3 regions of the Brevibacillus sp. RS1.1 genome follow, and region 1 is predicted to be linked to each of the others. Evidence: predicted binding sites of a transcription regulator. Region 1 holds the regulator's gene; each other region holds the start of a gene.

What was found. Region 1 encodes LexA, which represses DNA repair genes until DNA is damaged. Its sites were predicted from a motif close to CGAACATATGTTCG; they were not measured.
Region 2: HP570_RS23785 (carbohydrate kinase) is a predicted target of LexA. The motif match lies at 4,122-4,135, and genes of this name have one in related genera.
Region 3: uvrB (excinuclease ABC subunit UvrB) is a predicted target of LexA. The motif match lies at 6,697-6,710, and genes of this name have one in related genera.

The regions. Positions count from the first base shown of each region.
Region 1 covers NZ_JABSVA010000001.1:407,858-418,761, reverse strand. Annotated here, with positions in the region: gene HP570_RS01720 (MFS transporter) at 1-503, shown strand, start outside; gene HP570_RS01715 (GNAT family N-acetyltransferase) at 721-1,194, shown strand; gene HP570_RS01710 (hypothetical protein) at 1,284-1,964, opposite strand; gene HP570_RS01705 (DUF4269 domain-containing protein) at 2,052-2,627, opposite strand; gene HP570_RS01700 (DUF456 domain-containing protein) at 2,736-3,221, shown strand; gene lexA (transcriptional repressor LexA) at 3,272-3,895, opposite strand; gene yneA (cell division suppressor protein YneA) at 4,058-4,393, shown strand; gene HP570_RS01685 (DUF896 domain-containing protein) at 4,470-4,667, shown strand; gene crcB (fluoride efflux transporter CrcB) at 4,764-5,129, shown strand; gene HP570_RS01675 (HelD family protein) at 5,168-7,417, shown strand; gene HP570_RS01670 (HesB/IscA family protein) at 7,481-7,783, opposite strand; gene ltaE (low-specificity L-threonine aldolase) at 7,907-8,932, shown strand; gene HP570_RS01660 (peptide ABC transporter substrate-binding protein) at 9,163-10,803, shown strand.
Region 2 covers NZ_JABSVA010000009.1:154,282-165,185, forward strand. Annotated here, with positions in the region: gene HP570_RS23770 (heavy metal translocating P-type ATPase) at 1-839, opposite strand, end outside; gene HP570_RS23775 (VanZ family protein) at 1,058-1,969, shown strand; gene HP570_RS23780 (pseudouridine-5'-phosphate glycosidase) at 2,049-2,975, opposite strand; gene HP570_RS23785 (carbohydrate kinase) at 2,979-4,079, opposite strand; gene HP570_RS23790 (MarR family winged helix-turn-helix transcriptional regulator) at 4,272-4,718, shown strand; gene HP570_RS23795 (FMN-dependent NADH-azoreductase) at 4,859-5,485, shown strand; gene HP570_RS23800 (DoxX family protein) at 5,561-5,947, shown strand; gene HP570_RS23805 (pirin family protein) at 6,002-6,775, shown strand; gene HP570_RS23810 (cytochrome ubiquinol oxidase subunit I) at 6,939-8,273, shown strand; gene HP570_RS23815 (cytochrome d ubiquinol oxidase subunit II) at 8,270-9,301, shown strand; gene HP570_RS23820 (Lrp/AsnC family transcriptional regulator) at 9,378-9,818, opposite strand; gene HP570_RS23825 (MFS transporter) at 9,976-10,904, shown strand, end outside.
Region 3 covers NZ_JABSVA010000004.1:10,506-21,409, reverse strand. Annotated here, with positions in the region: gene HP570_RS14465 (murein hydrolase activator EnvC family protein) at 1-842, shown strand, start outside; gene HP570_RS14460 (S41 family peptidase) at 935-2,404, shown strand; gene HP570_RS14455 (PDZ domain-containing protein) at 2,420-3,781, shown strand; gene HP570_RS14450 (hypothetical protein) at 3,911-5,611, shown strand; gene HP570_RS14445 (flagellar hook assembly protein FlgD) at 5,676-6,608, opposite strand; gene uvrB (excinuclease ABC subunit UvrB) at 6,789-8,765, shown strand; gene uvrA (excinuclease ABC subunit UvrA) at 8,781-10,904, shown strand, end outside.

The DNA of each region.
Region 1 (10,904 bases):
TATCCCCTTTTCTGCTAGAGGTAACTCATTTACATGAATCATTGATTAGCGCAGCTCTGTTCGTGTTCGGCGTTGCCAGTTTGATTGGCTCGAAAGTCGGCGGCTACAGTGCGGATAAACGGGGCATCAAATACACGCTCGTTTCTGGGATGGTGCTTCACGTCATTTCGTTGATTTTGCTATCTTTAGTCGGACAGTCGGTCATTGCCGTATTCGCCATTTTGATCCTCTGGTCTTTTGCCGCATGGTCATCTGCTCCCGCGCAGCAATTTAACCTAGTTTCGCTTGTTCCTGAATCCACGGGCGTCATGCTGAGCTTGAACAGTTCCATGATGCAGCTTGCCATGGCAGTCGGCGCAGGAATTGGCGGGCTGATCGTTAACCGTGTTTCTTTAGCATCCATTACCTGGTTCGGCGTACTCGGCGTACTCATCTCCATCATTGCTGTGTTTGTATTGTCCAGAATGGCATCACGGCATTCGGTGGTTCAATCAGTGGAGTAAGGTGATCTTTCAGTTCTTTACAAAAAAGCAGACCGCAAATGAACGGCCCCCCAATTGTTGGACGCAACAATGCGGTGTGGTTGTTAAGGCAACGAAAAGTACATATCCATGTAGATAAATGAACGTAAACTATCGGGGGAACGATGCTACAATAAATAAACGAGACGCGGCTGCCGGCATGATTCGGTAGCCACGTTATACTCTAGGGGGAGTTTCCATGCTACTTCGAAGATTTCATGAGACGGATATTGACCAGATCATCACTTTATTTTATGAGACCGTGCATACCATAAATAAGCAAGATTACACGCAAGAACAAGTAAATGCTTGGGCTTCCCTAGCGGATTTGAAGCAGAGGAAAGAGGTCTGGTTGAAAGCTCTAACGAGTAATATTTCCTATGTTGCTGAAATGAATGGTTATATCGTGGGCTTTTCTGACATGAGTGTACAAGGTTACCTGGATAGACTATTTGTTCATAAAGAGCATCAGGGGCAAGGAATTGCTTCAGCATTGGTAGACACACTTGAATCTGAAGCCAAAAAATTAGGTCTAATCGAAATAGAAACCGATTCGAGTATTACCGCTAGACCCTTTTTTGAAAGAAAAGGGTACATCGTAGTAAAATCGCAAATCGTTGAACGCAATAGCACTAAGCTGATGAATTTTAGAATGAAGAAAAGTTTATGCTAACGAGAGACGAAAGCTGAATACAAAAAAACAAAAAAGTCGGTAATCCTGAGAACGGGAAGCTGGTTACGTCGGCCAGCTGAGTGCCCTGATTACTCTTTAAATGAAACCATAGTAACATTCTGATCTTTTTCGTTCACCGTTAAAACAACCTCACTTGCATAGCGTGAGAGAAATACGAGAAAGGGGGATTCTAGCAGGTCGTCACTGAGCACCCAGTTCGTGGGGGATATGGAGACCTCGTCACACGTTTTGAATGGTCTATTCATAAAGTCCCAGAGCCTTTTGTGATCCGGTTGGGGAAGGTAGGTAGTCTGCTTGATAAAGGAATCCCTGTCTATTTGGAACAGCTTAATGCTTAGTCGATTACTACGCTCACATTCTCCCTGTAGATAAAAATCGCTTACCAGAGGATCAATCTTACTTGTATGTATGACCGATTCGATAAAAGAACTCTTTATATTCGGCTTTAAGTCCTCCAGCCTGATTTCCTCCAACTTTCCATTTGTGCATATTCCCCGTACTGTCGTAAACAGGCTTGTGAAATTGACGGAAGCATACGCTTCTATCTCGGGATCGTTGTGGGCCGGAATCCGATAAGCAGTGTGCTCATGAACAACAAAAGGGGCGATGGCCCATTGCAGAACGATATCATGGATAAAATCGGGAGGTTCCTGAAGCCCACTTGACTCGAATCTCTTAAATGAGAAGTCGACGTTTGTTTCTACCCGATTCTCTCCAGTGAGGAGCGGTAGCTCTATCAGCCAATCCATATAGTATGTCCTCCTTAATGATCGGTTGCAACGCCAGTCACTGTTTACCCCTTATGATCCCAGCAAGTTGATAGATTTGCTAGCAGATTAATCCTTTCGTAGGGGCTGAACTCTTTGGCGTAATTCCTGTTCGGTCAACGACTCCAATTGCAACAAGGCCTCATACGGATCATCACCCGGAATATGAAAGTATCGAGCAAATGCAGGTTCTGTTTTGAGGCCGTCTTGCTTCAGAGCCCTGATATGGATACACGCATCCAAGCCCCCTATATGTAATAATCGTGCTTCGATGTCCATATGACGATAGGCGTTTTGCTTTTCGACTGCAACCGGTTGAGCAAACAATTCAAACCAAAAGCCAGCTGTGAAAAACGAAATAACGCACGTGGGAATCCCTTTTAGATCGAGTTTTGTCACTTCAAATCTGGACAAGCAGCCAAACGCTTTACGGACAACCTGCTCAAACTGATCCAGATCACGACTCTCACAAATAATATCCAGATCGCTTTGCTCAACATCAATGTCCAATGGGATGGTTCCGGCAAGCACTGGACGGTAATCGGCTAGTACTTCCATGATATGCGTCTGTTGAATCGCTTCCCACGCCGCTTTTTGGCGCATTGTTCCTCTGCTCAAGTAAGAGAGATCATGCCAATTTTTCATGAAACTACCCCCATGTCCACTTTCTTTTAAAATAGTGTAGACAAAAGTGAATAAGTGCGCAACGAAATTGGTAATCACTCGTATACCTAAATGAAGGGAGTGTAGTGGATGGAAATACTTTTATGGGTTGTGGTTGTGTTATTGTTCCTGCTAAGCATCGCAGGAATTTTCTTACCCGTTTTACCTGATACGATCTTGTTGTGGGCGGGCTTTTTGCTCTATCACTTTTTCATTGCAGATCCGGGAGCGGGATTGCCGGCATCCTTTTGGTGGGGAATGGCCGTTCTAAGCATTCTGCTTTACGGTGCTGACTTGCTGACGAACATGTACTTTGTGAAAAAGTACGGGGGGTCCAAGTGGTCGTCCGTTGCTGCAGCGGTCGGAATTATCCTCGGAATTTTCGTTTTCCCACCGTTTGGTATGCTGATCTTGCCGTTCGTATTCGTCGTTCTCGTAGAGTTGATGGTGCAGAAGCAATCGATGGAGCGAGCAGTGAAAGCGGGGGTAGGCTCACTGATCGGATTTTTGGGCAGTGCGGTCGTAAAAGTCATCTTGCAAGTTACGATGATCATCTGGTTTTTTATCGCCAGATAACATATAGAAAACAAAAGGGACAGCCGAGGCTGTCCTTTTTTACGTGGAAACTAGTGAATGAGGCGATAGACACCAATGACTTTACCGAGAATGGTGACATGCTCCAGAATGATCGGTTCCATCGTGGCATTTTCCGGTTGGAGACGGAAGTGGTTCTTTTCTTTGAAAAATCTTTTGACGGTCGCTTCATCTTCTTCTGTCATGGCTACGACAATGTCACCATTGTTCGCTACGTGCTGTTGGCGAACAATGACGTAGTCTCCGTCGAGAATCCCGGCATCAATCATGCTATTCCCGGAGACGCGCAGCATGTAGACCTTGTCGGAAGTCACGATATTGTCTGGAAGCGGGAAGTATTCTTCCACATCCTCAATGGCTGTAATGGGTTGTCCAGCGGTTACTTTTCCAATTACTGGCACACGGACGACAGAGTCTTCGAAATTGTCTTGAAAACGATCTTCATCTGAAAGCAATTCGATGGCGCGAGGTTTGGTAGGATCTCGACGAATGAGGCCTTTTTTCTCTAAGCGTGCCAAATGACCATGTACCGTTGAGCTGGAAGCGAGTCCAACAGCCTCTCCAATTTCACGTACAGAAGGCGGATATCCTTTATCACGAACTTCCTTTCGTATGAACTCGATGATGGCTTGTTGTCTACTCGATAATTTTGACATAGAAAGACACCCCTGATTTCTCGAACATATTTTCCTATATTATACCATGGGAGCTTGCGTTCGACAAACATAAGTTCGTTTCGTTGTTGACATGAACATATGTTCTCATTTATTATGAGCTTACAAGAGAACAGAACGTATGTTTGTAAGGAGGCCATTATCATGAATTCATCGACAGTACGTAATCGTTTCGAGAAAAAAGAAGAACGTCGTGTTCGTTTTGGTATCACGAGAGGTCAAGCACTCTTGTTTCTTATTACATTTACTCTCTTTTTTTACTTGTTGACCGAACTAGTGTTTGCTGCTTCACCAATGGACGAGCCACAAGGCATAGAAGTAACCGTACAATCCGGAGATAGTCTATGGTCGTTAGCCGTTCGCTACTCAGATCAGCATACGGATGTTCGTGACTATATCATAGAAATCAAGGAAGCGAACGGTTTGGATAGCAACTGGATTTACCCGGGGCAAACTCTGATCATGCCTGATATGCCGTAAGTGTTCGGCTGTCTTGCGAGATCATTCGAATGTGGTATAATGAAGCGGCACTACTACAGAGTGGGAGGAACCAGCAGTGGTATCTGACGCAGAAATTAAACGCATTAACGAATTGGTCAAAAAGTCTCGCGAAGAAGGTTTAACTGAAGAGGAAAAGCTCGAGCAAAAAGCATTGCGCCAAAAGTACATTGACGCCGTTAAGCTTTCACTGAGAGCAAATTTGGATTCCATCCGTTATGTGGAAGACCTTGAAGAAAATAAGCCAAAACAGTAAGATAACAATTACTGATACGACAGACATCCTCGCTTGACGCTAGGGTGTCTTTTTCTGTGACAGACATAACGCTTTGATAGCCAGGGAGGGAAAGCGATGGCGTGGATAGCTGTGGCGGTTGGCGGAGCAGTTGGCTCTCTTGTGCGCTACCTATTGTCTTTACTCGCAAATCAGCCGGAATGGCCGTGGGGAACCTGGATCGCCAATGTCTGTGGCTCCTTGATCATTGGCATCTTGTTCGTGCTGGGGAAAGAACGTGGCATTTTATCTCCCACACTCTATCTCTTATTTGCAACGGGTGTCATGGGAGGATTTACGACTTTCTCTAGCTTCTCCTTGGAAGTGGTCACTTTTTGGGGAGAAGGACATCTGTTGCGGGGCACATTATATGCTCTTCTCAGTTTGGGACTCGGTCTACTTTCATGTGCGGTTGGAATATGGCTGGCCAGGCATTGGTCCTGATACGTTCAAAGACACGATACATGTGAGGGGGAATGAAGGTGAGTACACAGCATCGTGATTATGAGTTGGAACAAAAAAAGCTGGATGAAACCATTTCAGCTATTGATGAAGAAATGGAGCAGCTTCGCAATGAAATTCGCGAGGCAACCGATGACTATGTGAAACAGGTCGTTAACTCTAAAAAGGCAAAGGATTTGCGCTATCTGGAAGATCAGGGGCGAGAGAAGCCTTATTTCGGCAGAGTGGACTTCTTGAAGGATGAAATCTACGAGCTGGATCAGGTCTACATAGGAAAACGGGGAATTGTACGCAGCGATACATTTGATTCTGTCGTCGTGGATTGGCGAGCGCCTATCGCCAGTCTTTATTATTCTGGTGAGAGCAAAGACGCGTTTTATCGGATGGGACGCGAGATCGTGCGTGGTGAAGTTCGATTAAAGCGTAATTTTGCGATTGAAGACGGAAAGATCGTTGGCATCTATGATGGAGCGGTAAAAGAAACAATTAACCGCGAAATGGGGCATCCTGACGAGTTTTTGCAGGAGGGCTTCATCGATGAATTTTTGGCAGCCAATTTAAATCAGGCGAACGATAGCAGACTAAAAGACATCGTCGCTACCATTCAATCCGAGCAAAATGATATTATTCGGGCGGAAAAAGAACGGCCCATTGTCGTGCAAGGTGTAGCGGGGAGCGGAAAAACGACGATTGCGCTGCACCGACTCTCCTATTTGATTTATAACTTCCAGGATTCCATGATGTCCAAAAAATTCATGGTGTTTGCGCCAAACCGGATGTTTCTTACCTATATATCCGAGGTTTTGCCGGAGTTGGGAGTTGATGACGTTCAACAGTCTACCTTTGTAGATTGGGCAGCGCGTCTTGTGAAGCCTCTGCTTCCAAAAGGATGGAGAATCGTGAGTCCCGATAAGCCTCTTCAATTGTTCTTCGAAGAAGGGCAGGATGAGCGCCAGCAAGAAATGACGCGAAACAGGCTTCGCTTCAAAGGATCGCTCGCTTGTCGGGAGGCGCTGGAGCAATACATTCGGCATATCGTCGAAACGAGAATCCCTTTTAAGAAACTCAGCTTTTTATACAACAAAACAAAGCAAGTCTTTTCCATTCCGGGTGATTTTATACGCCAATGCTTCTTGGAGCAATTCGCCAATATGCCGTATCATCGTCGAGTAGAAGCGCTTCGCAAGCATTTAAAACAAGAAATGAACAAGCAATTATTTGCCCATTTACGAGAACGAAAAGTCGATTTGGACAAAGAAGGCTTGTACAAATTCGAGAAAATGCTGGAGCAAATCCTGGATACGTACCTGACTTCGTTTCCAAGACTGGAAATCTTCGCAGCTTATCGCGAGCTGATTGCTGACGAGGAATTGCTGCGCAAACTCGCACCTGCTGACATTTCAGACGAAGTTGTGCGTGATGTGACTCAGTCAAGTGCTGCGCTGTTTGCAGAGGAGCGATTGGAGCCCGAAGATATCGCGCCATTGCTATACTTGCAGCATATTGTGGAAGGAATGAATAAGGCGGAGCATTTTGATCATACGGTCGTGGATGAAGCACAAGACTTGAGTGCGTTAGAAATAGCTGTCATTGCATTGGCAACCAAGCGAAACTCGCTCACGATCGTGGGAGATATTGCGCAAGGCATTCATAGCTACCGAGGAATTCATGCTTGGGAAGAGTTGACCAAGGGGATATTTGCGCAGCTGTTTCCTTCCTATTATACGTTGTCGCAAAGCTATCGTTCGACAATTGAGATTATGCGCTGTGCTAACGAAGTGTTGCGGCAAATTGAATTGCCCGAGACGGTATTGGCAAAACCGGTTTTGCGTCATGGTGAAAAACCAATCATGGTCAAGGCTCGTTCACGAGCGCAACTGTGGGAGGACATCTCTTCGCGTGTGGCAGACTACCAGTCGGAAGGCTTCAAAACGATTGCGATCGTAGCGAAAACGATCCTAGCGAGTAAAAAAGCACATAAAGGCCTGCAAGACAAGATAGCTGATCTGACTCTGTTAGGCAGCAAGGATAACCAATTTCCAGGTGGCGTAACCGTCATGCCTGCTTTTTTAACAAAAGGCTTGCAGTTTGATGTGGTCATTTTGCTGGATGTGGACGCCTATCAAAATAATGAATGGGACGCGAAACTATTGTATGTCGCGATGACACGTCCAGTCCATCGGCTTGTTATGACGCAGGTTGATGACGTTTCTTCACCGTTGCTAATAGATTTACCAACAGCGCTCTACACCATGGCTACTGACGAATAAGAATCGACTCATCAAAGAAAACCCTCTGCTTGTAAAAAAACAGAGGGTTTATCTGTATCATGCTTAGTGGTCGCCTGTGTTACCTTTAGAAGGGTTCGTAATCACAAAACCTTCTTGTGGCAAGAAGAGGTAATCAATGACGACGCCATCCAGCAAAGGCTCATCCTTTTTCACGATCACATCGATCTCTTTGTCGGTAGAGATCACAACATCTTCTTCTGTTGGCTTGTCCAGAGCGAGTCCGTAATGTGCATGATCACCGTGAGCGTGCGTAATATAAACGCGCAGTTTCAATTCTTTGTCTTCTTCTTGCTCGATGATTGGAGCCAATTGCTTGGCAGCGTTACGAGTGATTTTTAGTTTCACAGGTCAAATCCCCTAACTGTATGTAAGTTACCCCTCCATCTTAGCAAGAGGGAAATCAGGATGCAATGTTGAAAGTGTTACGATATGTCTAGATAATGACAACAGGGTGGGGGAGAATCATTTATGAAAATCGATTTGCGAAGTGATACCGTTACGAAGCCAACCGAGGAGATGCTTCGAGCAATGGCAGAAGCGGAGGTTGGGGATGATGTTTACCGGGAAGACCCAACTGTCAATCGTTTGGAAGCGATCGCGGCTGAAATACTCGGAAAGGAAGCTGCCCTGTTCGTAACAAGTGGCACGCAAGGTAATCAGGTCGCTGTTTTGACGCATTGTGTCAACGGAGACGAAGTCATTGCGGAAGCGGATTCGCACATTTTTTACTATGAAGGCGGCGCAATGTCGGCATTGGCTGGCGTGCAAACACGGACGCTGGTTGGTGAACGCGGTGCTCTGCGTGCAGAAGAGGTAGAGAGGGCGATTCGGGGCAACAATATCCATTTTCCTCGGACAAAATTGATCTGTCTCGAAAATACACATAATCGCGCGGGCGGGGCGGTAATCTCTGTTGAGCAAATGAAGAACGTCTATGATATCGCGCAAAAACACGGTGTTCCCGTTCATTTGGACGGTGCGCGTCTCTTCAATGCGGCTGTGGCACAAGGTGTTGCAGTCAGTGAGCTAAGCGCTTATGCCGATACCGTTCAGATTTGCTTGTCCAAAGGGCTGAGTGCTCCAGTTGGTTCCATTTTGGCTGGTGAACGTGCGTTTATCGAAGAAGCGAGATGGTGGAGAAAAAAATTAGGCGGGGGGTTGCGTCAGGCAGGGTATTTGGCAGCGCCGGGCATCATTGCTCTGACACAAATGACCGAACGATTGGCAGAAGATCATGAACGGGCACAGCAATTGGCGAAAGGCTTGCGCCAGCTATCGCTTCAGGTGGAGCAAGTCGAGTCGAATATCGTGCTGGTGAATACGGGCTCGATTGGACAAACAGCTGTCGCCTTCTTGGAACGTTTGGAAGAAAAAGGAGTGCTCGCGGTCGATTTTGACGAGTATGTCATTCGCTTTACGACGCATCGACACATTAGCGATCAACATATCAAGACCGTTGTGGAAGCAGTAGAGGAATTATTGGTAACAGTGTAATTGAATCAAACGCTTGTAGCCAGTCGAAGGGAAGACTGGCTTTTTTCTTTGCTTCAACCATCAATTCTAAATAGTTAGACAATTTGTACAAAATAAGAGTCTATACACGATCTGTTTTTCGCCATACCGTCTGATTTGTTTCTCCTACACTTGCGTTATCATAGTAGTGTGATAAAGCAATAGTATTTACTGGTGTATGGAATCGAATGGAATCAAGGGGGATGGTCTCGATGAGAAAGAGAAAGAGCTTCATTTTGAGTTGTTTCTTGCTACTTCAAGTTATTACGGGATGTAGTACAAGTGAAACGGGGGTAACGAACAAACCGAATGATCAGGCATCTCAAACAGTGCAGCCAACAGGAAAAGAGATGGTATTGAATTGGAACGCAGACGGTGGAGAGCCTCCGACAGCGGATCCCGGACTTGCTTCCGATGGTACCTCCTTTGATGTCATTACTGCCTGTTTTGAAGGACTGACTCGCTATGGACCGGATGGAAAAATAGCTAACGCAATCGCCGACAGTTATACGGTATCCGAGGATTTGACGACGTACACATTCAAATTGAAAACGAATGCGTTATGGAGCAACGGAGATTCGGTAACCGCCCATGACTTTGAGTTCGCCTGGAAAAGAAATCTCGACCCGAAGACAGCGTCCGAATATGCCTATATGCTTTATTTCATTAAAGGGGCAGAGGGATTTAACACAGGGAAAGGATCGCATGAAGGCGTAGGGGTTAAAGCACTTGATGATTTTACATTAGAGGTCAAGCTCAATTCGCCAGCTCCGTTTTTTTATGAATTGACGGCTTTCCCGACATTGTTTCCTTTACATAAAAAGACCTTGGAGGCACATCCGGATTGGGCAGCGTCTCCAGACAACTACGTAGGCAACGGCCCATTCAAAATGGAGCTGTGGGAGCATAAAAACAAATTGGTTCTTGTGAAAAACGAGAATTATCATGACAAAGAAGCTGTGAAGCTCGACAAGATCGTCTGGAGCATGATTACTGATACCAACACAGCTCAAGCGTTGTTTGATTCTGGTGATTTGGATTGGGGAGGGCATCCAAGCTACGTGTTGCCCGTCGACGTGATTCCCGCCTTGCAGGAGGAAGGAAAAATCGTAATGGCGCCGTATCCGAACACAGTTGCCGTTACCTTTAATACAACCGTGTCCCCATTTACGAATAAAAAGATTCGACAAGCCTTCTCGTATTCGATCCAACGGCAGCCTTTGGTAGACGGAATTGTGCAGACAGGGGTGCCTGCGGCTTTTGCATGGGTTCCGCCCTCCATGCAACTTAGCGGAAATGACTATTTTCAAGAGGATGTAGAGAAGGCGAAAAAGTTATTGGCTGAAGGGTTAAAGGAGCTGGGGCTTTCGACGATGCCTGCCATGACCTTCACGTATGGTTCAGGTGACGATCGTCAGAAAAAGCTGGCTGAAGTGCTTCAAGATCAATGGAAAAGAAGCTTGGGTGTTGATGTAAAAATCAGTGGCTTGGAGGAAAAAGTATTTTTACAAAACAAGCGCTCCAAAAACTATCAGTTTGCCTACCGAAATTGGGGTGCTGATTTTAACGACCCCATCAATTTCCTGGAAATTTTCAAGGACAAAACAGTGGGGACGAACGACGCTGCTTGGGAAAACGACAGATACCGGGAGCTAATCGTCCAGAGTTACTTGGAAAAAGATCCGACGAAGCGTAATGCGATCATGCGTGAGGCAGAGAGCATCTTAATGGAGGAAATGCCGATTGCCCCTGTGTATTATGGCGTAAGACCGTATATAAAAAATGACAAAGTCAAAGGATTTTTGAACAATCCGTTTGGTGGTAGAGATTTTAAATATACAACCATCGAATAATAAAAAAAGAGTCTTGCCGTATCCGGAAACATGGAGAGCGGCAAGGCTTTTTTTGGTTCCACTCGGCAAACTCACTTGTGTGTAATTCAGAGCCGCCAATG
Region 2 (10,904 bases), on a different contig from region 1:
TTACCCAAAACGATCAACGTGATCAGTACCGCACTGGTCTCAAAGTACAGCTCCAACATGTGGCCACCATGAGCACCGATGGAGTTGATCGCGACCCATAAACTATAGAAATAAGCTGCCGAGGTACCGAGAGCAACCAGCACATCCATGTTGGCACTCTTGTTGCGAAGGGCTTTGAAAGCTCCGACGTAAAACTGTGCTCCGATGATGAATTGTACCGGTGTGGCCAATGCGAGCTGTACCCACGGATTCATCAAGCTTTCAGGCAGCCAGATAAACGAGGTGAAGGAAAAGTGGCTCACCATCGACCAGAGCAGTGGGAGCGACAGAATCGCGGAAATCCAGAACTTGCGGGTCTGCCGTTTGATTTCTTCCTGGCGACGATCTACTTTTTCTTCTTCTTTTCCATCTTCCTTGCGAGTCGCCTGATACCCTAGCTTCTCTACCTTTTGAATAAGGTCCGTCACACTTACCTGTGAGGAATCGTACTCGACAGTGGCTGTTTCCATCGCCAGGTTCACGTTTGCCTTTAGAACCCCAGCTGTTTTGTTCAAGCCTTTTTCGATCCGTGTGGAGCAAGCCGCACACGTCATTCCCGAGATGTTTAGCTCCACCTTGTCAGAGACGACGCCATAGCCGAGCGATTCAATTTTGGAGCGGATGTCGTCGATGTTCGTTTTCGTTGGATCGAACACCACTGTGGATTTTTCCAAAGCCAGATTGACGTTGGCGGTCTCCACTCCCTCCATTTTTCCTAAGCCCTTTTCGATGCGCAGTGCACAAGCTGCGCAAGTCATCCCTGAGATTGCGACTGTTGCCTCTGCTGTTTTGGCACTCATTATAATCCCTCCAAATACCCTTTGGGGGTATATTTTATCGTATCGTTTCCCTAACGTTGTTTCCTGATCACACCTTTACTATACAATACCCCCTCAGGGTATATCAAGTGCTTTTTTCAATTTTTTTCTAAATGGGCTTCAAGTGACTAACAGCCAATCACTTACGTATTCATTCAGAGTAAAATCATTCAGACACAAATAGCTTTAAGGAGATTGAAATGATGGAAACGAAATCACGGAAAATCATCTTAGTTGGGACCATATGCTATACGATATTCATTTTATTTTTTATGTTCTTTGCGTTTAACAGGCTCGACGGTGCAACTAGTGTAGATGGATACACCTTTATCCTTGCTCCAGAAGGAGTACCACTTACATTTCCAGAACTAACTTATTCATGGATTGTTGATTTCGGAAACGTTGTTGCTTTTATCCCTTTTGGAATATTATTTCCCCTGTTGTATCGTGTAAGATTTGGGAAGTTCATATCCTTGTTTGTCTTAGCGATTTTCGTTCTAGAAACAGTTCAGGCCCTAACATATCTTGGTAGCTTTGATGTAAATGATGTGATATCCAATACAATAGGGGCAGCGATTGGTTATGTTTCCTATCGAGTTGGATTTTCTTCAAACCTTTCTTATAAAAAGCTCATGGCTTCGGCTCTAACTATTGTTGTACTTGTATTTGGAGTCATGGTTGTCTCTGAAATCCTCCAAAAAAGAGAAGGCCCCGTTCAATCATTAACGGTTATGAAAGAAATGACAGGAACTACACCTATGACGGAGAATCTCCCAAGCTTTTCGGTAGCAGGTGAGCGAATAGAGCCGAAAATGAACGTGTATAGCAGTGAAGGGGAATCAACCAAAACATACAACTATATTCTGGGGAACCAAAAAAATGTCTGGCTTTCTTTCTATTTCGGCATTCCCGACAATGGGGGCTCAAAGGGTGAAGCCAAAATCATCGTAGATGGACAAGAACTATCTCAGTTAAACGAACAATCCTATCAAGGGGCAGCAGCTTTAAGGGAGATGCCTTTTAACGAGGTAAACGAAATTACCATTATCGTCTCCGGAAACGCTAAGCTGTGGGACGTTGGAATCCGTGGAATGCAACATTGGTGGGAGTGAGTAAAATAAACGAAACGAGCCCTAGAAGCGATTCTAGCGGCTCGTTTTTCTTTACCTATTTTGTTGTTTAATCTCTCTCTTATTTACCTTGATTCGCTTCTTTCTGATAAGCTACCGCGATTTTCGCAGCTACTTCAGCATTGTGTTTCACCAGCGCGATATTTGTTGCCAAGCTCTTGCCTTCTGTCAGCTTTTTCACTTTATCGAGCATGAATGGCGTTACCTGTTTCCCTGCAATGTTGTTTTCTTTTGCTTCTGCCAGTGCCTTTTGGATCACAGCCTCGATTTCCTCGTGGTTGAGTGCATCAGATTCTGGTACTGGATTCGCGATAATCATACCGCCTTTGAGTCCCAGATCCCATTTGGTGTTCATCATCTTACCGACTTCTTCTGGTGTATCGATACGCATGTCTACGCCAAATCCGCTTTTGCGAGCGAAGAAGGAAGGGAATTCATCCGTGCGGTAGCCCACAACGGGTACACCTTGCGTTTCCAAATATTCGAGTGTGCGGCCGATATCGAGGATCGATTTCGCACCTGCGCATACTACAGCTACATCTGTTTGCGCCAACTCAGTCAGGTCAGCAGATACGTCCCAAGTGATTTCGCCTTCACGGTGTACCCCACCGATACCGCCAGTTGCAAACATGTGGATACCAGCCATCTCAGCTGCGATCATGGTAGCGGCTACTGTAGTCGCACCGATTTTACCGCTAGCTAAAATATAAGCGAAGTCGCGACGGCTTACTTTTGCTACATTTTTGTTCGTCGCAAACTCTTCCAGCTCGCTGTCAGTCAAACCGATTTTGATTTTGCCGTCCATGATCCCGATCGTAGCTGGTACAGCACCATTGTCGCGAATGATTTGCTCTACTTCTTTTGCCATTTCGATGTTTTGCGGATACGGCATACCGTGCGAAATGATCGTTGTCTCCAGCGCAACTACCGGCAGGTTGTTCTCCAGTGCGTGGCGTACTTCCTCAGTAAAGGTCAAATATTGTTTCATCTCTTATCGCTCCTTTTCGAATTGTTCTACGGCCAGTTCCAATTGTTCTGCTTTTAATAGAGGAGATACGGACTGCTCTGTTTGCAATGTCAGAGCGGATGCTGCCACCCCAAGGCGACACGCCCTCTGGAAAGACTCTCCGTTTACAATGCCATACAAGAGTCCCGACGCGAACGCATCTCCCGCACCCGTAACATCTACTACTTCTGTTGGATATGGAAGCATATGCTCCTCAACGTCCTCGGATTGATAGTAAATGCCTTCTTCTCCCAAGGTCACGATGACGTGCTTGACGCCTCGTTCCCTGATCTTGCGGCAAGCCTCGGCGCATTCTTCAATCGTCGTGATCTTCATGCCAGCCATCAGCTCGGCTTCCTCGCGATTCGGCAAAATCGCTTCTACTCCGTCCAATTGCTGTGGGAGCTTCTTTGCTTTAATGGAAGAGACCGGGTCAACGAAGAGCAGGATGTTTTCCTCCCGGCAACGTTCGATGATGTAAGCCAAGCAGTCCGCCGGAATGTTTGTATCGATGAAAACCACGTGGGCTGCTGCAATGTGCGACCATTTTTCTGCGAACATCTCCGGTGTGAGAGTATCGTAAATATCCATGTTCGCCAAGGAAACAACCATCTCGCCGTCAATATCGAGAAGCGCCGTATACGTTCCCGTACGCTGTGTAGGCAGTCGCCACACTTGGCTGATGTGCACCCCGTGCTTTTTCGTCTCCTGCAAGAGCCACTCGCCTTCTTTGTCCTCGCCAACGCTGGTGATGAGGGACGTATTGCAGCCAAGACGACCGAGGTTCTCCGCGATATTCCGTGCCACCCCTCCACACGATTCCATAATCGTTACGGGATTGGATGAGTGTAGACGCACCTGTTGCTTGCCGCGTGCTTTGCGGTCCAGGTTGGCCCCACCGATACAAGCAATCATTCCTTCATCACGAAGTACATAAGCCCGTCCTTTGATTTCCCCGCGTTTGGTCAACTGTGCGATGTAGCCAGCTACCGCTGAACGTGAGATGCCAATCAGATCAGCCAGCTCCTGTTGCGTGATAAAAGGATTTTGCCGGATATGATGAAGGATCTGCATGTCTTTTTCCACGGTCATCCTCCTTTCTTCTGTTACGCTTTCACAGCTTGTTTACAAACAAAAGTTTATCACGTAGACAACTGTTTTCACAAGCGTGTTTTTCATTTTATTTTTTCTAAATTTGACAAATAGGAATGCAATCATGTAGGATTATCTTAAATTAGAGATATCGAAATTTCGATGTAGATGTAAAGGAGGGTCCATATGTCTGACAAACCACTGCGAAATGATCCCCTCGATCTTTTTGTCGTTTTATCAAGGTCATACAACTGGGTTACCGCTCACTCCAATCGTCACATTCGCGAGCATGGACTTAATCCAACTGAATTCGGCGTACTAGAGGTATTATTTCATAAAGGTCCTCAACCATTGCAGCAAATTGGCGAAAAAATATTGATCTCCAGCGGAAACATCACATACGTTGTGGACAAACTCGAAAAGAAGCAACTGCTCATTCGCAAGCCCTGTTCAGCAGACCGACGCGTCATTTTTGCAGAACTCACTGAAAAAGGGCATCAATTTTTGTCTGAAATCTTCCCGCCTCATCAACTCGCAATTGAGAAAGCGATGGAAGGTCTCACACCAGAAGAACAGCGTCAAGCAATCGAACTGCTTAAAAAATTGGGACGTACTGCTCAAGCTACTTTTTAGAAGAGCAGTCCCCGTCCCCACTCTCCAACACTATCTTTCAAAAAAGTGTTGACAAAAGATCCGATACGTAATAATCTTAAAATCAAGATATACACATTAAAAGTTAGTGACTTACTAAACGGAAGGGGAATGAAATTTCCATGAGTAAAGTACTTTTTATTAAAGCAAACGATCGCCCAGTTGAGCAGGCTACAAGTGTAAAGCTGTACGAAGCTTTCACGAAAGCATACAAAGAAACACATCCAAATGACGAAATCGTTGAGTTGGATCTGTTTGCAGAAAACCTCCCTTATTACGGTAACGACATGCTGACTGCTATGTGGAAAGCAGGAAACGGCATCGAGCTGTCTGCTGATGAGCAAAAACGTGCTGACTTGGTTAACAAATACCTGAACCAGTTTACAGCAGCAGACAAAGTCGTATTTGCTTTCCCAATGTGGAACTTCACTGTTCCTGCTGTTCTGCACTCGTACATGGATTACCTCTCCCAAGCAGGTAAAACATTCAAGTACACAGCTGAAGGTCCAGTTGGTCTGATGGGCGACAAAAAAGTAGCTCTGTTGAGCGCACGCGGTGGCGTTTATTCCGAAGGGCCTATGGCTCAGATGGAAATGGCAAACAAATACGTTCGCACGATCCTCGGCTTCTGGGGCGTTAGCAATGTAACCGAAGTGATCGTAGAAGGTCACAACCAATTCCAAGACAAAGCAGCTGAGCTCGTTGCAGCTGGTGTAGAAAAAGCAGTAAAACTGGCGGAATCCTTCTAAGGCCCGCCAGCCTTTTTGGACTAATATCTCAAAATAAAGATATACTAATTAAAAGTAATTAAGGAGAGATGAAAAGTGTTGGATACTGGATTGTTGTTAATTCGTTTGGTCATTGGTTTGACGTTTGCAGGTCATGGTACGCAGAAATTGTTTGGTTGGTTTGGTGGTTATGGTTTGAAAGGAACAGGCGGCTGGCTGGAGTCCATCGGAGTGAAACCTGGCGTAGCGATGGCCTTTGTCGCTGGATTGTCTGAACTCGTTGGTGGTCTGATGTTTGCGGCAGGCGTAGGTATCTGGCCAAGTGCTATTTTACTTGCTTTCACAATGCTGGTTGCCATTCTAAAGGTACACGGGCAAAATGGATATTGGGTGACACAAAACGGATTCGAATACAACCTGACAATAATCGCAGTAGTTATTGGTGTAGCGTTGATCGGTCCAGGTGCATACATCTTGTTTTAATGGTAACTCCTCACAACCCGTAAGCCAGCAATCGTACTAAGGGAGGAACATCAGATGGAAATCCGCGTCTATACAAAGAACGAGCAAGCAAAAGGACATTTTGGCGACGGTGAAATCGTAGAGAACAAACCAATTGGCTTCCCTCATGAAGGCTCCGTTGTCAAACGGGTAGGACCACTTTTTTACTGGGCATGGGCAAAATCACTGAAGACATTTGAAATTCCGCTGCACCCTCACTCCGGCTTTGAAATTTTGTCGTATGTCCTCACAGGGACAGTCGGACATCGAGACACGCTCGGAAATCTTCAAGAGGTGTCGACAGGCGGCGCACAGATCATGCAAACCGGTTCAGGCGCGTACCATGCAGAAGAGCTCGGCAAGGATACGGAAATGTTTCAAATCTGGTTTGAACCGCATCTGGCACAAACGACGAAGCAACCACCGACTTACCATCAGTTTGATCATGAGGAGTTTCCGTCTGAGGATGTTGATGGAGTGCAAGTGAAGCACATCATCGGATCGCCTGCGCCCATTCAGTTGGTCACGGATTCCTTTATGAGCGATATCACGATTCCCGCTGGAAAGTCGTATGCAAAAGAACTCCCGGCTGGTTATGCTCACGCAGTCGTCATAGTGGAAGGAAACGGAAGCGTTGCAGAGAAAGCAACTGTCAGCGAGAATCACACCCCGGCAACCAAAGGTGACTTTGTCGTTCTCTCCACCGAGGAAAGCAACACAGCCATCTACACAGCATCAACGGATGCTCCGCTCCGCCTGGTGTTGATTCAGGTACCAACTGAGGTTGATTATCCACTCTATCGTAAATAATCTACTCTTCCAAACGCCCTTATCCTATCATCAAGCCCGGCCGTCACATTTTTGTGACGGTCTTTTTCGTATAAACTCCGCCTCCTCATGGGACATTAACGAGGAAATCGTTAACAATTTTTGGTGTCGATCAGAAAGGAAGTTGAACGTGGAAGATATCGTGATGACCAGAGCCATTTTCGGGACGACTATGGCCTTTCACATTATTTTTGCGACCATGGGTGTTGGTCTCCCGCTCATGATTTTGCTGGTGGAGCTCCTCTTTTGGCGGACGCGTGACCGCGATTACGAGATTATGGCCAAACGCTGGACAAAAGCGCAGGCGATCTTGCTAGGTGTCGCGATCCCCTCTGGAACGATTGCTGGGGTCCAGCTTTCCCTGCTATGGCCTGGGTTCATGGCGATTGTCGGCAAGGTGATCTCGCTGCCTTTTCAGATCGAAATATTCGCTTTCTTCGTGGAAGCCTTATTTATGTCCATCTACGTCTACGCGGCTCACCGCCTATCCCGCAACATGCGTTTGCTTAGCTTGTTTATGGTTTTGCTTGGTGCGACGGCCTCCGCGATCCTGATTACGAATGTCCACGCCTTTGAAGGCACGCCAACTGGCTTTCGGATGGTCGATGGGCAGATCGTCGACGTGGACCCCTGGAAAGCTTTTTTTAATCCCAGCTTTTTCGTGACGGCAGGTCATGTAACTGTCTCTGCTTATATGACGGGGGCATTCATCGTCGCTGGAGTAGCAGCATGGAAAATGCTTCGCGCCGAAAAAGGGAGTCGGGTTTATTTGTATCACCAAAAAGCACTCTTGGCCGGTTTAATCGTGGGAGGCACCTTTTCCCTTTTAACTGCCTTGAACGGTCACGAATCAGCGCAGCTTTTACATGAATACCAGCCGGAAAAGCTGGCCGCTGCGGAAGGACTATTTGAAACACAAGCTTATGCCCCACTCGCGATTGGCGGCTTTACCGATCCCGAGACAAAAAAAGTCAAATACGCTATCGAGATTCCATGGGCGCTCAGCTTCCTTGCAGCCAACCGCTTTGACGAGGTCGTGGTCGGTCTGGACGACTTTCCAAAGGAGCTATGGCCTCCACTCTACATCCATACGCTATTTAACGGAATGGTCATCATCGGCAGCTTGTTGATCTTCGTTGGTTTCATCGGCTTCGCTTGGAAGAAGCTCCTAAAGCGCTCTCAGTATCCCCGTTGGGTTCTCTGGGTCTTTGTCGTAAGTGGCCCGCTCGCCTTGCTAGGGATTGAATTCGGCTGGATATTTGCCTGCACAGGACGCCAGCCATGGGTGGTGTATCGTGTGATGAAAACAGTAGACGCCGCTACCCAAGCAGCAGGCATCTCTACTCTATTTTGGATTTTCCTCTCGGTGTACGTATTTTTCGCGATCGTCACCCTACTCGTATTCCGTAGCTATTTTGGCCGCCATCCCTTGGAGCTCGATCCGCCAGAACAGCCGAAAGTGGACGGAGGAACAGCATGACCGATACGATTATTGCCATTACGCTGCTCTGGATTTTCGTCGTTATCTATTCCGTTGCGGCCTCCTTCGACTTCGGTGCTGGTTTTTGGTCGATGATCTATTTGAATCGGGAAAAAACCAAAGCCACTCAAATCGCCAATCGCTACCTCTCGCCCTCCTGGGAGGTCGTGAATGTCTTTATCGTGTTAATTGTAGTCGCACTCGTTACCTTTTTCCCTGGCGCAACCTACACATTGGCAAGCCTGCTGCTTGTTCCCGGATGTCTCGTGGTGTTATTGATGTTGATTCGCAGTACATTCATGGTGTTTTCTCATCTGATTCACAGGTATGATAAGATGCTCAGCATCGTTTCAGGTGTTACCGGGATATTGGTACCAGCTCTGTTAATCAGCGTGCTCCCTGTGACACAGGGCGGGTTGTCTCGAACGATCAATGGTGTGGAGTCTCTCGATTGGGGACTCTTTTTGACCAGCCCGCACGTCTATTCTTTTATTGGTCTTGCCGTCAGCAGCACACTCTACCTCTCGTCGCTGCTTCTCGCGGACTACTCCTTCGTCGCAGGTGAAAAGCAAGCTTTCTCTGTCTATCGCCGGGATGCGGTGTTTCTGGGGCCAATTACGTTGCTTGCAGCATTGGTTACCGTGATGACGATGCAATTGGAGGCAAAATGGCTATATGAGCGCATTCTCGACTATTTGCCGTGGCTTATTGCATCGGCGGTCTGCTTTTTCATTAGCTATATCGCTCTCTTGGTACCACAAGATCGTCGATATTTCGGCATCCACCTTCCGCGGATTGCGGTCATTGTCGCCACGACGCAATACCTGCTCGCCAGCTATGCGTATGGTGCAGCACGCCTCCCCTACATCGTCTATCCCAATGTGACGATTGAGTCCAGCTTTACACACCCGGATACGTTCCACGCTCTGTTCATTTGTTATTTAGTCGGCTTTGCGATTCTCGTACCCGGTTTTATTTATTTCTGGCGTCTGTTTATGAGGGACGAGCAGTACGTCCGGCAAAAATAGCAATTTCGCAAAACGCAAAAGGAAAGAGGCTTCGCCCTGATACGGCGGAGCCTCTTTTTTTCGGTCAAAAGCACGATCAGAAGATTTTCTCTTCCTCCAGCATCATTTTTTGCTCAAACGGCGCCGTTAGCACGATCAATGTATAGGAGAAGCCGAAATCCCCAGTGCGTTCCGAGAAGGCAACCAATTCCTCCGTCGACCTTGTTACCACTTTCAGCATGTAGTTATACTCCCCACTGATCCGGTACATGTCCGTCACTTCCGGCGATTGCTTGCAGAAATCGATGAACGCCGCACATTGCTTGGTGCGGAACATGACAAAAGCAGTCGTGTGCTTACCCAGCTTTTCCTGAGAGATCGACGCGTGGTAGCCCGTAATGATTCCCTGCTCCTCCAAACGACGGACCCGCTCCTTCACGGCAGGCTGCGTCATTCCGATGATTCTCCCCAGCTCCGCGAACGGTATCCGCGAATTTTCGTGCAACAAGCTCATGATTTTATAATCAATTTGGTCCACGCAGATCATCCTTTCAAATCCATAAGTGTTTCCTACCAAATAACTTGTATATAGAAATCCTCTCATCGAAAACACCTTTGTTTATGTATGTAAATTATAGAAATCGTTTTGTAAAATGTCACTACATCAATTTTGTTAGCTCGAGGAGTGAACCACCTTGCCCCAAAAATTTTTAATCCTATTGCTGGCCTTGGGAGAATTCATGATTGGCACTGCCGAGTCAATCGTGACCGGAATCATCGGCATGATCGCAGATGACACCCATGTCTCCCTCTCCCTTGCTGGTCAGTTAGTGACCACCTTTTCTCTGGCCTTTGCCTTTGGGGCTCCGGTCTTGATTGCACTCACCGCGGCAGTAGAACGCAAAAAACTCATCCTTTGGACACTGTTTTCTTTCATAGTGGCAAACCTGCTCGCATCCATAAGCCCAAGCTTCTCCCTACTGATGGTATCCCGCATTCTGCTGGGGCTTTGCGGAGGCATCTACACCGTGGTAGCTCTCGCGCAAGCTGCTAACATGGCCTCCCCAGAGAAAAAAGGCAGCTCCATCGCGATCATCCTCATGGGCTTCAGCCTCTCGCTCGTGCTTGGGGTTCCACTTGGTACCATGCTGGGAGACATCTGGGGATGGCGTCCTGTTTTCGCGCTTATTGTCGTCCTGACACTGATTCCCTTCTTTGCCATCCTCGCCTTTTTGCCGAAGCAGCAGGGGGAAGAAACCGTCCCGCTACGCAAACAATTGGCCGCACTCCGCAACAAACGGGTGATTCATGCGCTATGTATCTCTTTGTTCTTTGTCACAGGGTATTCCACCGTCTATACCTACATTACTCCGCTTCTACAGAGCACTTCCGCCATGACGACTACTTGGGTAAGCACCACGCTTTTCTTGGCAGGCCTCGCTAGTGTGGCTGGCTCGCGGATCGGAGGCGTCTCCACCGACAAATGGGGGATTCGCCCCACGCTGTATGTCAGCTTGCTTCTCCATGCGGCTATCCTGCTGATCCTGCCGCTGTCTTCGCAACTGTTCACGTGGGCAATCATCACGGTTATGTTCTGGGTCGCTGCCGTGCAAACCACCGTTCC
Region 3 (10,904 bases), on a different contig from region 1:
GGGATGCCTTGCTCAGAACACGTGTGACTTCCATGTACGAACGCGGTACGGTCTCCTATTTGGATGTCCTTCTCGGTTCCTCTGACTTTGGGGACTTTTTGACGCGTATGCAGGCCTTGCAGCTTATTTTGGAGCAGGACACGCGTATTTTAGAGGATAACATTCGCGATAAGGAAACCATCGAGACCAAAAAGAAAGAAATTGATCATCAGCTGACTGTGTACGCTGGGATGTTCGATGAGGCTGAGGAGCTCAAAGTCGAATTGGACAAGCAGTACAAGCAAAGTTTAGTGGTCAAGGCTGAACTGGATAAAAAAGAGTCTGCTCTTGAAGTGGATTTGGAGCAGTATGGGCAGGAGCTTTTGGCTATCACCAAACAAGAAGCAGCCAAATATTCGGAGCGAGTACGTGCGCTGAGCGCATCCAGTACAGGCTACAAGGGTGGAAAGTTTGGTTTGCCTGTCGCAAGTGGGCAATTCCGCTTCACTTCAGGCTTCGGAGTGCGGTCCGACCCGTTTACAGGCCGTTCAGCTGGGCATAATGGTGTAGATATGGCAGCACGGAAGGGAACGCCAATTTTGGCTGCGGCTGACGGAATTGTTCTCTTTGCAGGATATAACGGCGGCTTCGGGAATACAGTAATGATCAAGCATAACGCAGAATATACCACTCTGTACGGTCATATTCGCGAGGGAGGTATCAAGGTTTCAGTTGGGCAATCCGTATCGAGAGGTCAAAAGATCGCAGAGGTAGGATCAACAGGTCGCTCAACCGGAAATCACGTACACTTTACCGTCTATAAAAACGACGTAGCAGTTAACCCAATGCCGTACTTGAAGTAGACCCTCGTGCGACCAGACAAATATTGTGAACGGAACATGCATACACTAGCAGCATATCTTTTTCCGGTAGCACAAAGGATGGTGACGTAACAGTGAGATGGAAAGGACGTACCGTAATCGCGCTTGTACTCATCTCCATGGTAGCCAGTAGTTTTGTTACGATGGCGATCATGAAGACATCGGCTAGCGCCAGTTCGAGTCAAGGTGGGGCTTTAACAGCATCCAGCATGGCGCTGTTTTCTGGAAGCGGAGATTATCCGAAAGAGTTCCAGAAGCTGTACGAGGCGTTTTCAGCAATCAAGAAAGATTACATCCAAAATGTCACCACTGAGCAGTTAGTAGAGGGTGCAATTGGCGGAATGGTCGGGTCGCTTGAAGATCCGTATAGTGATTACATGGACCCTCGCTCTGCTGAGGAGTTCACATCTACCCTACACTCGACTTTCCAAGGGATTGGGACAGAGGTAACGATGCAAAATGGTCGGGTAACGGTTGTTTCCCCATTCAAAAACTCCCCAGCGGAGCGTGCGGGGCTGCGTCCAAACGACCAAATTTTGAGCGTAAATGATGAATCCCTTGAAGGATTGGACCTGCATCAGGCAGTGACGAAGATTCGTGGTCCAAAAGGAACGAAGGCGGTTCTCAAAGTAGTGAGAGCCGGAGTACCAGAGCCTCTTACCATTGTGTGTGTACGTGACGATATTCCGATTGAGACGGTAAACAGTCAGATTATCGAGAAGAACGGTGTTAAAGTAGGGGTAATCAACCTTACCCAGTTCTCTACAGACACAGCTAAGCACTTCAAAGAACAGCTGGCTGCTCTTGAGCAGAAGGGGATTGGCGGTCTGGTAATTGACGTTCGAGGCAATCCGGGCGGGTATTTGCTGGCTGTGAAGGAAATCGGCGAAATCCTCGTACCGAATAAAGGCAAGATCGTACAAATCGAGTATGGAAATGGCGGACAGCAAAAAGAAGAGTATTTCTCGACTACAGAAGCTGCCAAGCCTTATCCAATCTCGGTACTGATTAATGGCGGAAGCGCCAGTGCATCGGAGATTCTCGCGGGTGCTCTGCGAGATAGCGGCAACTACAAGCTGGTCGGTGAGAAGACCTTTGGTAAAGGAACCGTTCAGAGTACCATGGAAATGAACGACAAGAGCCAATTGAAGCTGACGATTGCCAAGTGGATCACACCGAGTGGGGATTGGGTCCATAAAAAAGGCATTAAGCCAGACTTTGAAGTTAAGCAACCTGACTATTTCAACGCAACTCTGCTGCCGGCAGATAAGGTATTGCAGCGCGACATGGCTGGTACTGACGTGAAAAACCTGCAGCTCATCCTGAAAGGCTTGAATCTGTCCACAGGACGAGAAGATGGCTATTTTGATGAAAAGACAGAGGAAGCAATCAAGCAGTTCCAAACCTCCAGCAAGCTTGAGGTAACTGGCAAAGTAGACGCGAAGACACGCTCTTCGCTGGAAGAAAGTCTCCGTAAAACGATGACGAAGCCAGAGAATGATCTGCAATTGCAAAAAGCTCTGGATGTAGTCACGGGCAAGTAATGAATAATCAAGAAAATGGAAGCAGGTAATTCCCTGCTACCCGTAGAAATGATAACCACGGCAAATCAAATGCCGTGGTTTTTCTTTCCTTTAGTTGAGGTGAGGCAATTGGCGATACAGGCAGATATGCTTACCATTGCATATGGCTTTGCCGCATTTTTTATCAATCCTGTCTTCTATCTCTTTCTGGTTTTTATTTATTTGCATTATCGCAGACAGATGAATCTGGAAAGGCAGCTTTTTTCTGCACGCATTCAGTCCCCCTTGCTCTCAACGATTCGGGCTGTAGGAATGGGCTTGGTGGGAGGCTTGCTGATTTCTCTTCTTAGTGCAGGACTCGGCGTGGTCGTGCAAGCACAGGATTTGTGGATACTATGGGGATTGGCGCTCATCTTGGCGCTGATTCGTTTACGATTTCTCTGTTTCGCATATGCTGCCGGGATTTTGGCGATTTTACACGCGATCACACTGGTTATTCCACCGGTTACGGATGTTCCAGGATTGAGCTATATCTGGGAAATGATTCGTCAGGCGAAACCATTGCCATTGCTTGCGTTAGTTGCGATCATGCATCTAATTGAAGCGATGCTCGTACGCTGGAATGGCGGGCGAGACGCTTCTCCACTGTTCGTGGAAGGGCAGCGTGGTCGGATTGTCGGTGCCTATTTGCTTCATTCTTTTTGGCTGACGCCAGCCGTGCTGTTCGTACAGATGGAGCCTGGTGCTATCAGTGGTGCGTTGTATCCGGGGTGGCCGTTCTTTTCGCCCGAAGTCGCTTCTTTCGGACTGATGCTTCTGCCCACAGTGACCGGATTCTCTGATATGACGCAAACGATGACTCCGTATAGAAAAGCAACGCAGGTTGCAAAAAATTTGACGCTGTATGCGCTCATTTTGTTGGGATTGTGTGCTCTGACTGTATGGTTCTATCCGTTGATCATGCTGACCGCGATCTTTGCACTATTCGGTCATGAGGCGCTGTTTTTCTGGAGTCAGTATCAAGAAAGAAAGCGTACGCCTTATTTCATCCAGTCTTCGCGCGGTGTAAAAGTAATGGGTGTCATTCCGGGAACGAGAGCAGAGGAAATCGGCATTACGCCCGGTGAGATTATCGTGAAAGTAAATGGCATTTCGGTGCGGGAAAAAGAAGATTTATATCCAGCACTACAAGCCAATCCTGCCTTTTGTAAAATGGAAGTACTCACGCATGAAGGTGAGCTGAAGTTCGTACAGTGTGCGGTCTATGCGGGCAATCATCACCAACTGGGGATTATTGTGGTTCCAGATGCCAATACCCGTGCATTTGTTGATTTGAAACGCGCCAGTGTAGTCGAGCTGATCAAGCAAAAGCTGGAGAAGCTAAATGTAGGAGCATAAGGATAGTTGGGAGAAGGTATGCAGGCAAACGTGCATACCTTCTTTTTTTCGAGATAAGCTTGTCCAATGGGAAACTTACTGGTAGCTGTTGCGTCTCAATGTAGGAGGAAAAAAGAGGGAGTGGGTTCGGTGTTGAAGGTAAAAAGAACGGTCTCGTGGTTTTTGTCGGGTACATTAGCTGCTACCACGGTTTTTGCCGCACCCTTATCAGGAGCAGGCGCAACGACAACTGTGACCGTAGCACAGGCCCAATCGGTTGTAGCTGTACCGATGCATGTGACGAAAGGTGTCCAAAAGCTAGTCAAGCTTTTGCCGGAGCTGTCTTCGCGCTTTGTCGTTTACGGTGGCGATGTAGATGGACCTGGTGTTAGCGGGGTAGTGGTCACGTTTGCACAGTCTGCTGCTGAGGCTGAGTCGTCCATGGATGATGCGATTTTTGACGGACAGACAGGGGAGTTGCTCCGACTGAATCTTACCCCGAAAGCAGCAACAAAGCCTGCCTACCCGACTGAGCAGCAAGCCAAAGCACGTGCGCTAGCTTTTGTCGCTGGATTGCAGGAGACTGGCACAGGAAACAACTATCAAGCGAGAGAGGTTTATAAAAATAAGGATTTATTGACGGTTCGACTGGTGCGAGTTCTGAATAATGTGGTGCTCGATGACGATTATGATTGTCTCGTCAGTTTTGATGCATCGGGAAGAATCGTTTGGTTTTCCACGTTTGATGGCAGGCTATACGAAAAAGTAAGTCCCTCTTCACTCCCATCTCCGCAGCGTGTCATCTCCTCCGAACTAGCTGTACGAAAGTGGCAAGAAAGCCGGCCATTAGAGCTTGTTTATTTATTGCCCATTCATCATCAAAGCGAACAGGTAGAAGCAAAGCTCGCTTATGTCCTGAAAAATGGAGTCATAGCGCAACAACATACAGGTAGTGCATTGGATGCCTTCAGTGGCAAACGATTGGTAACAGCGAATTCCCGAGCGACAACCAACCCGGCTCAGACCATCAATGTGACTGGAACAGGTGAGAAGTGGGTAGCGCAAACAGAGGCACAAGCCCGTGATTTATTACGCATATTGTTTAGACTCGAAACAGAAAAGCTGCCGCTGTCCATCTACGAGGCGAGTTACGATGATGGTCCAGCCCGTCGTTATTTCATTTGGGGGAATTTTAGTGAGGGGGTTCCCGATGCTGACAAGATATCTCGAATGGCTACCTTTCCTGAGGGAAGCACTAACGGTGAGCAGCATCATCTCCTCGTGACGGATGCAAAGTCTGGTGAACTGCTTGCATTTTCCACAAAGGTGAATAATCCGCAATGGTCTAATGTGAAAACGGATAAGAAGCGGGATCGGATGGAAGCGGATAAGCTTTTGAAAAGACTGACTCCGTCTGGAAACAATCAGATCCAAATAACGGAGGATGGAGATGAAAGGTACACCTCAATCATAGCTGATCCCCTTGTAAACGGCATTCCAGTTTATGGGGTCAATCAGAGTGTGGAGAACGGGATGTATACGATTCGGATCGATTCATGGACGGGTACATGGGATCAGGTGAGCATAAACAAACCGCCCAGTGTCAAATACCCTGCCCGTTCTCAAGCCCTTAAAGAACAAGTGGCTATGACCCGATTACTGCAAACCTATCCACTTGAGCTGACCTATATCCACCAGCCAGATTATAAGAAAAACACGATTACCTGGAAACTCGGCTATGACCTTTCGTTTCGCCAAACTCGCTCGCATTGCTTCTGCGGGGGAGAATCTAAAGTAGATGATACATTTTATGTGGATGCGATAACCGGAAAAGTGATCGTAAACGAATAGGAACTTGTAAAAGAAAAAGCCGCCTTCTCCGATTTCGAAGATGTGCGGCTTTTTGGATAGGATTCTAGGCAGTTGCTTCGAATCCTGTGATTTGATTGAGAGCGACTTTCTTATCATCCTGGAGGACGAATTCAACGACTCCGTTTTTCATGCTGACAGCTTTGACCACTCCGGAAAGAGGAGTATTGGTAGTGGTGCCGTCCGGGTTTGTCTGAGACTGGTTGTACGTGATATTGTAGCCGATCATTTGCGCATAGGCAAGGGAGTTGCCCATTGTTCTGTTTTCAGGTTTCACCGTCATGCCTACGATTTCTTCGGCTTTTACGGTTGATCCATTATCCAGTTGGAATTGTGCGGTACCGTTTTTTGTGGTAAAGCCAGTGATGACGCCATTCAAGATTTCATCAACCTTGGAAATGTCGTTTTTGGTATCTGGATTGCCATCCCGGTCGACTTCCTTTGTTACTTTATAGGAAATCTCACGACCGATCATTTCCATGTACTTCACGCTGTTGTCGAGCGTATTGCCGGCCAGACCTTGCGATTCCAATCCGGAGACGTCTGCCAGCGGAATCGGTGTCGATTCGCCTGCGATACGGAAGTAGATTTTGCCTTGATCCATGTAGACGGCATCAAGTACGCCTTCTTTCTTCTCCGTCTTAGTTTCTCCCGTCATCTCGTCTTTTGTAGTGAGGGAATACGAAGCAGTACGACCTACCAGCTTTTCATACTTATCCAAAGTGACCATGCTGTTGTTCGATTGCTCCATCAGCGTGGTCATTTTTGTGATTTTTTCTACCATGGTCAGCATACTTGTTTGCTGGATGAACTGAGAGTTGTCCATGGGGGACATAGGGTCCTGATGCTTTAACTGCTCCAGCATGAGCTTCATAAAGGCATTTTGGTCGAGCTCCGTGCTGAATTCCTTTTTGCCTTTATAGCTCATATGCGGTTGTATATAAGGGTTATTTTTGACGGTTGTTCCGTTATCTGACATGTCAATCCTCCCTGAAGGTGGCGAGTCTATCTGCGTATGTTTGTACTTCCTTCATCTTATATCGGAAAAATCGGTGGAAAGATGAAGACAAACGTTTGTTCGAATTTTGGGCTTAAACTAGCCGGAATTGTGTTATAATGGAAGTAGAAACAGTCATGCTATGAGGAGATGAACGAGGGAATGGAGCGTTTTGAATTGGTATCGGAGTTTCAACCGTCCGGTGACCAGCCAACCGCCATTGCCGAGCTGGTGGCAGGGTTACAGGCTGGCAAGCGACACCAGACATTGCTGGGTGCGACGGGAACGGGAAAGACTTATACGGCTGCCCAGGTAATTGCTCAGGTGAACAGGCCAACACTCGTGATGGCACACAACAAAACTCTGGCCGCTCAGCTTTGTGCAGAGTTTAAGGAGTTTTTCCCGAACAACGCGGTGGAATACTTCGTCAGCTACTACGATTACTATCAACCCGAAGCATACATTCCCCAATCAGATACGTTTATTGAAAAAGACTCGAGCATCAACGAGGAGATCGACAAGCTCCGTCACTCGGCTACCAGTGCGCTGTTTGAACGCCGAGATGTAATCATCGTTGCCTCCGTCTCCTGCATTTACGGATTGGGTTCGCCCGAGGAGTATCGGGAGCTGCTCTTGTCTTTGCGTGTTGGTATGGAAACAGGACGGGACGAGATATTGCATCGTCTGGTCGATATCCAGTACACACGCAACGACATCAACTTCACGCGCGGTACGTTCCGTGTGCGGGGTGACGTCGTGGAGATTTTCCCTGCCTCAGAGAGTGAGCAGGCGATTCGCGTTGAGTTTTTTGGAGATGAAATTGAGCGGATTACTTCGATTGACGTGCTGACCGGCGAGATTTTGGGACAGCGTGATCACATTGCCATCTTCCCTAAATCTCATTATGTGACACGCGAGGAGAAAATGAAGCTGGCTGTCCAAAGCATTGAGGCCGAGCTGGAAGAACGACTGAAAGAATTCCGTGATGCGGGCAAGCTCCTGGAAGCACAGCGACTAGAGCAACGCACACGGTACGATATTGAGATGATGATGGAGATGGGCTTTTGCTCCGGAATCGAAAACTACTCGCGCCATCTGACGGGACTGCCTGCCGGGCATGCTCCGTATACCTTGCTGGATTACTTCCCAGATGATTTTATCGTCATGATGGATGAGTCGCATATGACCTTGCCACAGGTGCGAGGGATGTATAACGGTGACCGCGCACGGAAGGATGTACTGGTCGAACACGGATTCCGTCTGCCCTCTGCACGCGATAACCGCCCACTCAAGTTCGAGGAGTTTGAAGCAAAGCTAAAACAAGCGATCTACATTTCGGCTACACCTGGTCTTTATGAGCTGGAACATAGTCCGGAAATGGTGCAGCAGGTGATTCGTCCGACAGGCTTGATTGATCCAACGATTACGGTACGTCCGATCAAAGGACAGATAGACGATTTGATTGGCGAAATTCAAGCCACGATTGCGAAAAATGAGCGAGTTCTCGTCACGACTCTGACGAAGAAAATGTCTGAGGATTTGACGGACTATCTGAAAGAAATCGGAATCAAGGTCCGCTATCTTCACTCGGATATTAAAACGATTGAGCGGATGCAGATTTTACGCTCATTGCGTTTAGGTGAGTTTGATGTGCTGGTCGGGATCAACCTCTTGCGGGAAGGTCTGGACTTACCGGAAGTATCACTCGTGGCGATTTTGGATGCAGACAAGGAAGGCTTCCTTCGCAATGAGCGCTCGTTGATTCAGACAATTGGTCGGGCTGCGCGGAATGCTGAGGGACGCGTTATCATGTACGCGGACAAAATGACAGATTCGATGGCCTCTGCGATTCGAGAGACAGAACGCCGTCGTTCCATTCAGATGGCTTACAATGAAGAGCACGGCATCACGCCGCAAACCGTGAAAAAGTCCGTCCGCGAAGTAATCGAGGCTACCAAGGTAGCGGAGGAAAAAGCGGATTACTTGCCACATGCGGACTTCAAAAAAATGCCGAAGAAGGATCGCGTGGCTGTCATAGAACGTATGGAAGAAGAAATGAAAGAAGCGGCACGCAACCTCATGTTCGAGCGTGCGGCCGAATTGCGTGATTTGATTCTTGAGCTGAAGGCGGAACTCTAAGGAGAGGTTTTTTTCATGCCATTAGAACATATTGTCGTAAAGGGTGCACGTGCCCACAATTTGAAAAATGTTGATGTAGTCATTCCGAGGGACAAATTCGTCGTTTTGACGGGTTTGTCTGGCTCGGGTAAGTCATCGCTTGCTTTTGACACCATTTACGCAGAGGGACAACGACGCTATGTCGAGTCTCTGTCTGCATACGCCCGCCAATTTCTCGGGCAAATGGACAAGCCGGACGTGGATTCGATTGAGGGACTTTCCCCTGCAATCTCGATTGACCAGAAAACGACGAGCCGCAACCCTCGCTCCACGGTAGGTACGGTTACGGAAATCTACGACTATTTGCGCCTTTTGTATGCGCGTGTCGGTAGAGCGGTTTGCCCGGAGCATGGCATCGAGATCCAATCCCAGACTATTGAACAAATGGTCGATCGACTATTGGAGTATCCTGAGCGCACGAAAATGCAGATTCTAGCTCCTATGGTGCAAGGACGCAAGGGAGAGCATGTCAAGCTGCTGGAGGACATCCGCAAGCAAGGCTTCGTCCGTGTGCGGGTCAATGGTGAAATTACCGATTTGTCCGAAGATATCAAGCTGGAAAAGAACAAGAAGCATAACATTGAGGTTGTCGTTGACCGGATCGTCGTGAAGCCGGATGTACAGGCGCGTCTCGCAGACTCCTTGGAAACGGCACTTCGTTTAGCAGATGGTAAGGTCATCGTCGATGTGATGGAGCAAGAAGAGCTGCTGTTCAGTGAAAAGCATGCTTGTCCGGTATGCGGATTTTCCATTGGAGACCTGGAGCCGCGGATTTTCTCCTTTAACAGCCCATTTGGTGCTTGCTCAGAGTGCGATGGATTAGGTGTCAAACTGGAGGTCGACCCGGATATGGTCGTCCCGGATGCGACGAAGACGCTCGATGACGGGGCGATTGGCGCATGGGAGCCGAAGACTTCGACGTACTATCAACAATTGTTGGAATCAGCTTGCCGCCACTTTAACATTCGAATGGATGTGCCATATGAGGAGCTTACGGCAGCGCACCGACAAATCTTGATGTACGGTAGTGAAGGCGAAAAAATTCACTTCCGCTATGAGAACGAGTTCGGGCAAGTACGCGAGGCAGTCGTTCCGTTCGAGGGTGTCGTCATCAATCTGCAACGACGTCATCTGGAGACCAGCTCGGATTACATCCGCGAGCAAATTGAAGGATTTATGAGCCAAAAGGCGTGTCCTGTCTGCAAAGGCCAACGTTTGCGTCAGGAGAGCTTGGCGGTTAAGATCGGGGAGCGTAGCATTTCCGAGCTGACTACGCTTTCTATTCTCGATGCGCATCAGTTTGTCGATGGCCTGGAACTGACAGAGCGGGAAACAAAGATTGCGAACCTGATCGTAAAAGAAATCAAGGCAAGACTGAACTTCTTGATTGATGTCGGACTGGATTACTTGACGCTGAGCCGTGCGGCGGGAACACTGTCCGGGGGAGAAGCGCAGCGGATTCGGCTGGCTACGCAGATCGGTTCTAGTCTGATGGGCGTTCTCTACATTTTGGATGAGCCGAGTATCGGATTGCATCAACGGGATAACGCGCGTCTGATCAAGACGTTGGAGCATATGACCAAGCTGGGGAACACATTGATCGTCGTCGAGCATGACGAAGATACGATGATGGCCTGCGATTACATTATCGATATTGGCCCGGGCGCCGGCATACATGGCGGTCAAATCGTAGCGGCAGGAACTCCGGATGAAGTCATGAAGGACCCTAACTCCTTGACGGGTGCCTATTTGAGTGGGCGCAAATTCATCCCTGTTCCGCTGGAGCGTCGTAAGCCTTCGGACAAATGGATCAAGATTGAGGGCGCGAAGGAAAACAACCTGAAAAACGTCACTGCGAAGCTTCCTCTTGGCGTTTTTGTTGCCGTAACAGGTGTATCTGGCTCAGGAAAAAGTACGCTGATCAATGAAATCTTGCAAAAGACACTGGCACGCGATTTGAATAAGGCAAAGGTGAAGCCAGGTGAGCATCGTCGCATCCTGGGACTGGAGCATTTGGACAAGGTGATCGACATCGATCAATCTCCAATTGGACGTACACCACGTTCCAATCCAGCGACATATACAGGTGTCTTTGATGAT